2 linked regions of the Rhodoligotrophos appendicifer genome follow. Each later gene encodes a partner of the first gene's protein in a complex. Links are inferred from orthologs where the notes say so. Each region holds a gene or a part of one and is shown in the gene's direction. Other genes may lie near its edges.

Region 1 (4,165 bases):
CAATGATCACTACATCATAGGCGGGTTTCGGTTCCGGGCTGCGCCAGGCGCGGCTCCAGTCCTTGTGATAGTTCAACGCATTGCGTGCGAGAGAAAAAATCGAGTAAGGCTTCATGGTCTCACGGGCCCGGCCCAGAATCCTGGGAATTTCGGCGCGCGCGTGCGCCTGGATTTTTTGTCGGTTGGAACTTAACACCGGCTGCTTGCCGAGCCCACGGGTTTGCGACGCAGGGAGCCAGAACTGCGACACCGGACCACGCAGAGGCGTGCTCGGTCGACCGGGTTGAATACGATGGGTCTGTGGATACTCGTTGCTCTGCTGACTGCCATCGCCCTCGTGGCGGTGCTCTGGCCCTTGGTGCGCGCCGATGCGGCAGGCCCGACCGCGGCGGATCAAGAGGTAGCCGTCTATAGGGACCAGTTGACCGAGATCGACCAGGACCTCGGACGCGGACAGATCGCACCGCGCGAGGCGGAGGCGGCCCGCACCGAGGTGGCGCGGCGGCTGATCGCTGCTGCCGACCGGTCACAGGACGTCCGCCGGGAGGGGCCGGTGAGGCCCATGCTCCTGGCCGGGCTCATCGGCGTTCCCCTGTTAAGCCTTGCCGCCTATCTGACGCTGGGCCAGCCGCTGATGCCGGGCGTACCCCATGCGGAGCGCATGGCACATGCCTTGGAGAACCGCGATTTCGACGCCCTGGTGGCGCGTGTGGAGGCGCATCTGGCGGACAATCCCACCGATGCCGAGGGTTGGGGCGTGGTGGCGCCGGTCTATCTGCGCCAGGGGCGCTATGCAGACGCCGCCAACGCTTATGTGCGGATCATGAGCTTCAAGGGCGAGAGCCCGGACATGCTGACCAATTATGGCGAAGCGGCCACGCTTGCCGATGGCGGGATCGTCTCCGAGCGGGCGCGGGAGGCGTTCAGCGCGGCCTTGAAGGCCGATCCCAAACAGGCAAAGGCCGATTTCTACCTGGGCATGGCGGAGAAGCAGGACGGCAAAACGAGCGAGGCCCTGGCCCGCTGGGAAAAGCTGATCGCGGAGGCTCCCGCTGACGCGCCCTGGCGCGGCTTCGTGCAGGCCAATATCGACCAGACCAAGGCGCCGATCCGGAGCGTCGCGGGGCAAGATGCGGCGCCCGCCTTGTCGGAGGGGCAGGTCGAGGCGGTGACGTCGCAGGATGCAGTCTCCCAGCAGGCGATGATCCGCCAAATGGTGGACGGGCTGGCGGCACGGCTCGAACAGGACGGCAATGATCTGGAGGGCTGGCTCCGGCTCGCCAGGGCGCGGGTGGTGCTGGGCGAGGCGGAGGCGGCGAAGGCCGCGCTCAATGCGGCGGCCGGCCGGTTCAAGGACGACCAGGCGGCCATGGCGCGCATCGCGGAAGCGCGCAAGGCGCTGGGGGTCGAAGGATAGAACGGCAGCCGGTTCGACCGGCACGATGAAAGCGAAGAGACACGATGGCACTATCGAGGAAGCAGAGGCGAGGGGCATTCATCGGATCGGGACTGGCGGTGCTGGGCGTCGCCGCCGGACTGGTGCTCTATGCGCTGAGCGATACGATCGTGTTCTTCTATACACCCAGCGAAGCAGCCCTGAAGGTGTCACCAGGGCAGCGCTTCAGGCTGGGCGGGCTGGTGGAGCAGGGCAGCGTCAAGCAATTGCCAGACGGACGCATCCAGTTCACGGTGACCGATACGGACAAAAGCCTGCCCGTCGTCTATGCCGGAATCCTGCCGGATCTGTTCCGCGAGGGACAGGGGGTGGTCGCCGAGGGCGCGCTGGACGGACAAGGCGGGTTTGCGGCCGATACGGTGCTCGCCAAGCATGACGAGACCTATATGCCGCGCGAGGTCGCGGATGCCTTGAAGGCCAAGGGCGTGTGGAAGGACGGTGAGGCGGTGAAGACGCAGTGATCATCGAGGCTGGACATTTTGCGCTGGTTCTGGCCACCGTCATGGCGCTCTACCAGGCGCTCGTGCCGCTCTATGGCGCGCAACGCGGCAATGCGCGGATGATGGGCGTCGCCGGCACGGCGGCGCTGGCGCAGTTCGTGTTCATTGCGACGGCGTTTCTGGCGCTGACCTATGCCTTCGTCGTCTCGGATTTCTCGGTGCGTCTCGTCTGGGCGAATTCCCATTCCGCCAAGCCGCTGCTCTACAAGATCTCGGGGGTGTGGGCCAATCATGAGGGCTCCATGGTCCTCTGGGTGCTGATCCTGTCGCTGTTCGGCGCGCTGATCGCGCTGTTCGGGCGCAATCTGCCGCTGCCGCTGAAGGCGCGGACGCTGAGCGTCCAGGGTATGATCGGGCTCGCCTTCCTGCTGTTCATCCTGCTGACGAGCAATCCGTTCGAGCGGCTGATGCCACCGCCGGTGGACGGCAACGGCATCAATCCGCTGCTGCAGGATCCGGCGCTCGCCTTCCACCCGCCCTTTCTCTATGCGGGCTATGTCGGGTTGTCGATCGTGTTCTCGTTTGCCGCCGCCGCCCTGATCGGCGGGCAGGTGGACGCCGCCTGGGCACGGTGGGTGCGGCCTTGGACGTTGGCTGCGTGGATGTTCCTGACGGTCGGCATCGCCATGGGCTCGTGGTGGGCCTATTATGAACTCGGCTGGGGCGGCTGGTGGTTCTGGGATCCGGTGGAAAACGCCTCGCTGATGCCGTGGCTGGTGGCCACCGCACTGCTGCATTCAGCGGTCGTGGTGGAAAAGCGCAATGCGCTGAAAGTCTGGACCATCCTACTGGCGGTGCTGGCCTTCTCGCTGAGCCTGCTCGGCACGTTCCTGGTGCGCTCGGGCGTCCTGACCTCGGTGCATGCCTTCGCCGTCGATCCCGAACGCGGGGTCTTCATCCTGCTCATCCTGTGCCTGTTCATCGGCGGCGCCCTGAGCCTGTTTGCCTGGCGCGCGCCGCAGCTGAAGCAGGGCGGGCTGTTCGCGCCGGTGAGCCGCGAAAGTGCGCTGGTCGTGAACAATCTGCTGCTCGCGGCAGCGGCGGCCGCGGTGCTGACGGGAACGCTCTATCCCCTGGCGCTCGAGGTGCTGACGGGCGCCAAGATCTCCGTGGGCCCCCCCTTCTTCAACCTGACCTTCGGGCCGCTGATGCTGCCCCTGCTGTTGCTGGTGCCGATCGGGCCGATGCTCGCCTGGAAGCGGGCGGATGCCTGGGCTGCGGTGCAAAGGCTCTGGGCTGCGGCGCTGATCGCCCTCCTCGGCGGCGGGATCGCGTTTGCGCTCAAATCCGAGGGGCCGATGCTGGCGCCACTGGGGATCGCGCTGGGGCTGTGGCTCATTGCCGGAGCCTTCGCAGAGCTCGCTTTCCGGACCAAGCTCGGCCAGGACAGGCCGGCAGCCTCGCTGCGGCGGCTGGTGGGGCTGCCACGCTCGACCTTCGGCTCGGTGCTGGGCCATGCCGGTGTCGGCGTGATGGTGCTGGGAATCGTCGGCGTGACCGCCTGGCGGCAGGAGCAGGTTCTGGTCATGGCGCCGGGACAGGTGGTCAACATGGCCGGGGCCACCGTCACCTTCGAAGGGGCGGTGCCGGTCAGCGGGCCCAACTGGCGCGACGAGCAGGGGCGGTTCAAGGTCGAATCGGGCGGCCGGGTGGTGAGCCTCCTGACACCCTCCAAGCGGACCTTCCAGCCCAGCGGCCAGACGACCTCGGAAGTGGGCATCCATCCCTTCTGGTCTGGAGATCTCTACCTCGCCATGGGCGATTCCCAGGCCGATGCCCCGGCGGGTGCCCGGGTGGTGCGGCTCTATTTCAACCCGCTGGTGCCGCTGGTCTGGATCGGCGCGGGGATCATGTTCCTGGGCGGGGCGATCTCGCTCACCGACCGGCGCTTCCGCATCGGCGCGCCGATGCCGGCGAAGGCGAAGCCCGGCCGCTCGCTGCAACAGGCCTGATGATGCGGCGACTGATCCTGGCGAGCCTCCTGGCCTTGGCAATGACCGTGCCGACCTTGGCGGTGCAGCCGGACGAGGTGCTGCCGGATGCCGCGCTCGAGGCGCGGGCACGGACGCTGTCGGCGGAGCTGCGCTGCCTCGTGTGCCAGAACCAGTCGATCGACGATTCGGATGCACCGCTGGCCCGCGACCTGCGATTGATGATCCGGGAGCGGCTGACGGCGGGGGACAGCGACGAGACGATCATCGACTACGTG
Region 2 (4,293 bases), on another replicon or contig:
ACCAAGTCCGTTGCGGTGACGCCTTCCTTCAGGGTGCCCGTCACCTTGAAGCCCACGACCTCGGGGATCAACATCGAGATCGGCTGGCCGAGCATGGCCGCTTCCGCCTCGATGCCGCCCACGCCCCACCCCAAGACGGAGAGACCATTGACCATCGTCGTGTGGCTGTCGGTGCCCACGAGCGTATCAGGATAAGCAACCTCCACCGGGCCGGTCGCCGTCTCCTCGATCCTCGTCCATACCGTGCGAGACAGATATTCGAGGTTCACCTGATGGCAAATGCCGGTGCCGGGCGGCACGACGCGAAAATTCGCGAAGGCGTCCTGGCCCCATTTCAAGAATTTGTAACGCTCGCCATTGCGTTCATATTCCCGCTCGACGTTGAGCTCGAAGGCATTGGAGCTCGCGAAGAAGTCAACCATCACCGAGTGATCAATCACCAGGTCGACCGGTGCCAAAGGGTTGATCTTCTCGGGGTTGCTGCCGAGCTGCTTCATGGCATCGCGCATGGCTGCAAGATCCACGACCGCCGGAACGCCGGTGAAATCCTGCATCAGCACCCGGGCCGGACGAAAGGCAATTTCGCGATCACTCTTCCGCGTCTTCAGCCATTCGGCCATGGCGAGGATATCGTCCTTCGATACGGTACGCCCATCCTCATGGCGCAACAGGTTCTCGAGGAGGACCTTGAGGGAAAAGGGAAGTTGCGAGACCCCAGGGAGCCCATTCTTCTCCGCCTCCGGCAGGCTAAAGTAGTCATAGCTTCGAGTGCCGACCTCAAGTGTGCGGCGGCATTTGAAGCTGTCGAGCGAACGGGGTTCGATGGTCATCGCGGTCCTCTGGGGAAGTGCGGGAGTGAATTCAATGGAATGAACAGGGTCGGCAAATAATGGCAGATATACCGCGCCGACATACTGGCGGCACCGCCGCGGAAGCTGTCGCTTCATGGAAACGCGGCACGGGGACCTGAGCCGGCATGCGGGTTCGGTTCATCTCCGGGTTCTATAGACTCTTTCCAAACAGGTTGAAAGTAGTCCTCAAAGCTAACGACATCAAGAAAGCAGGCGAAGCGCCACCCCCTATGCGTTGCCAAAGCTCTCCTGTACATGAAGAGCCTTGCGATAGGAGCACAATGACACGGCTTGCGGCAGAACAGCTGGCATGCGAACGAGGCGGACGCGACGTGTTTGCCGATGTCAGCTTCCAGCTCCATGGTGGCGAGTCCCTGCTGCTCACCGGGCCCAACGGTTCGGGCAAGACGACGCTCATGCGCGCACTCTGCGGCCTGTCGGAGATCACCCAGGGCAAGCTTGAACTTAGGGGCTTTCCGGGCGACCTACCGATCCCCCAGCGCAGCCACTATGTCGGGCACCAGGAGGCCATAAAAGTGGCGTTCACAGTCACCGAGAACCTTCAGTTCTGGGCGAGCTTCCTCGGCGGGGGCAATGTCGCCCTGGCGCTGGAGGCTTTCGGGCTGGCTCGCCTCGGACCGTACTCCGCCGGCCTCCTCTCCTCAGGGCAGCGACGCCGGCTGGCCTTGTCGCGATTGTTGCTGGTGAAACGGCCGATCTGGCTTCTCGACGAGCCGACGGTCGGGCTGGACGCGGCATCACAGGCCGTTCTGGGCGATCTCCTCACTGCTCATCTCGCGGACGGCGGCATGGTCATCGTCAGCTCACATGTGGATTTGCCATTGACGCCCAGCCTGCAGTTGGACATGGCGGAGCACGCTGTCCTTCCATGAGAATATTTCTGGCCATCCTCTTCCGAGACATCCGGCTGGCGCTGCGCCAGGGCGGGGGCGCGGGCACGGCCCTGGGCTTCTTTCTTGCCGTGGTCATCCTGCTGCCTTTGGGGATCGGACCCGACCTTGCTGTGCTCTCGCGCATCGCGCCCGGGGCCCTCTGGATCGCGCTGCTGCTGTCGGTCCTGCTCTCTGCGGAGCGTATTTTTCAATCCGACTATGAGGACGGTTCATTGGAGGTGATGAGCATGGGGCTCGTGCCCCTCGAGCTCATCGCGCTCGCAAAGGCGCTGGGGCACTGGATCACGACCGCCCTGCCCCTGGCGATCGCGGCCCCGCCCCTAGGAGTTCTGCTGAATGTCGCTCCCGAGGTGGTGCTGCCGCTGTGGGCTGCCATGCTTACTGCCTCGCTGGCCTTGAGCCTCCTCGCCAGTCTCGGAGCTGCACTTACGGTGGGCGTGCGGCGAGGCGGTCTCATCGTCTCCATTCTGGTCCTGCCGCTCTATATTCCTGTGCTCGTGTTCGGGATATCGGCGAGCGTCGGTCTGTCCGCGACGACGGAGGTTTTCGGCGCCTCGATGCTGATGCTGACCGCGATCACGCTCGCGTGCGCCGTGCTCTGTCCGGTCGGCGCTGCTGCCGCACTCCGGGCTCATATGAAGTAAGACGCCCCGGCAGGAAGTTGAAAACCCGCCGCATTGCAGATTTCCCCCGTTCAGTTTAAGTGCCGACTCATGCAACGTTTTGCAAATCCTACGCGCTTCGTTCAGCTTGCTGCCACGTTGCTGCCCTGGACGGCGAGTGCAGCAGCGCTGCTGCTGATCACGGGGGCCGTGTGGGGACTGGTCTATGCTCCGCCTGATTATCAACAGGGGGAGACCGTCCGCATCATGTATGTTCATGTTCCGGCGGCATGGATGGCGATGTTCGTCTATTCGAGCATGGCCGCATCCAGCGTCGTCGCAATGATTTGGCGACACCCGCTGGCTGATGTCGCTGCGAAAGCGGCAGCACCGATCGGAGCCTGCTTCACCTTCCTGGCTCTCGCAACCGGTTCTTTGTGGGGGAAACCAATGTGGGGTGCCTGGTGGGTCTGGGATGCCCGGCTCACTTCGGTCTTCGTGCTCTTCCTGCTCTATCTCGGCTACATGGCGATCTGGCAGATCATCGAGCAACGTCAACGGGCGGCAAGGATCGCGCAGATCGTCGCGGTCGTCGGCTTCGTGAACATACCCATCGTAAAATTCTCAGTGGATTGGTGGAACTCGTTGCATCAGCCTGCGAGTGTGCTCAAGATCGGAGGCCCGGCGATCGATCCGTCCATGCTTTGGCCGCTTCTGATCATGGGGCTCGCGTATCTGTTCCTGTTCATCACGCTGCTGTTAATTTCGATGCGTACGGAGATCACCTCGCGGAGGATCGCTGCGATGGAACTTGCCGAGGTCAGGGCTTAAGGAAGAATCCCATGTCGTTTGAGGCGCCACACGTTGCCTTCGTGGTCGCGGCTTATGTCCTCACCGCGCTCGTGCTTGCGGCGATGACAGTGGGCATCATCATTGCTTATCGACGGCAGGCGAGACGGCTGCAGGAGCTCGAGGAGCGTGGCGCGCCACGACGGCCGATCCGATCCCAAGCGATGGGACAAGAGACGTGAACATGGCTGCTGAAGCCCCCAAACCGCATGGCGACGAGCCTCGCAAGCGGCGCGTTCTGCCACTGGCAGTCCTTCCCGTCATCCTGTTTGCCCTGCTGGCCATCGTGATGATGATGCGCCTTTTCGGAGGAGATCCGTCGAAGCTGCCGTCACCGCTGATCGGAAAGGCGGTGCCGGATTTCGCCCTTCCCGGGCTTGCCGGCCTTCAGGCCGAAGGGATACCGGTCCCCGGGTTCTCGACCTCGGACCTGGCAAAGGGCGACGTCACTCTCGTGAATGTCTGGGCTTCCTGGTGCGTGCCCTGCCGACAGGAACATCCCATCCTCATGCAGCTGGCCACGGATCCAAACGTGAAGATCCTGGGGATCAACTACAAGGACAATGCGGAGAATGCGCGCCGTTTCCTCGGTCTTCTGGGCAATCCGTTCAGAGCCGTGGGCATTGATCCAGAGGGAAAAACCGCGGTCGAATGGGGTTTTTATGGGGTTCCAGAGACGTTCGTGGTGAACGGCAAGGGCATCATCACCTACAAATGGATCGGTCCCATGACTGCAGACATCGTCCAGCAGAATATTTTACCAGCCATTACCGCTGCTCGAGCCGGGCGAAACTGACGTTGGAGATCTCGGACAAGCCGACCTCGGCGCATAGTGGAGATGAGGCCCCCGCCTTCATCTCCACACAATAAGGATTACGACGACAGGGTCGCCCGGGGACGCCTGCCGCGAGGCCTCGGCTCCGGAGGTCGCGTAAATCCATTCGCATGAGCTTCCATCTGCAGCCCATAGGCCTCCGACAATGCGCGCAATCCTTCCAAGAGATCCCGCTGCACGTTTTTCGGCACGACGTTCAACATCTTCTGCTCAACGGCCATGGCTCCTGGCTGAGCCGATTG

The links.
Region 2: the proteins of ccmE (region 1) and ccmB are in contact, whole or in part, in a solved structure (PDB 8CE8), measured with the Escherichia coli proteins. The link is inferred for Rhodoligotrophos appendicifer from one-to-one orthologs.

Annotation. Positions count from the first base shown.
Region 1 is NZ_VHKL01000003.1:283,018-287,182, reverse strand. The notes cover bases 454-3,189. They hold ccmE (cytochrome c maturation protein CcmE), read left to right. Parts: upstream 454-1,461; coding sequence 1,462-1,917; downstream 1,918-3,189. Other genes in these bases: FKM97_RS08315 (heme lyase CcmF/NrfE family subunit), read left to right, coding at 1,914-3,189; ccmI (c-type cytochrome biogenesis protein CcmI), read left to right, coding at 454-1,417. Also shown: FKM97_RS08330 (sarcosine oxidase subunit beta family protein), read right to left, coding at 1-115; more of ccmI, read left to right, coding at 293-453; more of FKM97_RS08315, read left to right, coding at 3,190-3,908; FKM97_RS08310 (cytochrome c-type biogenesis protein), read left to right, coding at 3,911-4,165. UniProt on the Escherichia coli protein: Heme chaperone required for the biogenesis of c-type cytochromes. Transiently binds heme delivered by CcmC and transfers the heme to apo-cytochromes in a process facilitated by CcmF and CcmH.
Region 2 is NZ_VHKL01000009.1:126,928-131,220, forward strand. What follows is about bases 711-3,574. They hold ccmB (heme exporter protein CcmB), read left to right. Parts: upstream 711-1,740; coding sequence 1,741-2,409; downstream 2,410-3,574. Other genes in these bases: acnA (aconitate hydratase AcnA), read right to left, coding at 711-830; ccmA (heme ABC exporter ATP-binding protein CcmA), read left to right, coding at 1,133-1,744; FKM97_RS19670 (heme ABC transporter permease), read left to right, coding at 2,479-3,198; ccmD (heme exporter protein CcmD), read left to right, coding at 3,210-3,398; FKM97_RS19680 (DsbE family thiol:disulfide interchange protein), read left to right, coding at 3,401-3,574. Also shown: more of acnA, read right to left, coding at 1-710; more of FKM97_RS19680, read left to right, coding at 3,575-4,012; FKM97_RS19685 (MarR family winged helix-turn-helix transcriptional regulator), read right to left, coding at 4,090-4,293. UniProt on the Escherichia coli protein: Required for the export of heme to the periplasm for the biogenesis of c-type cytochromes.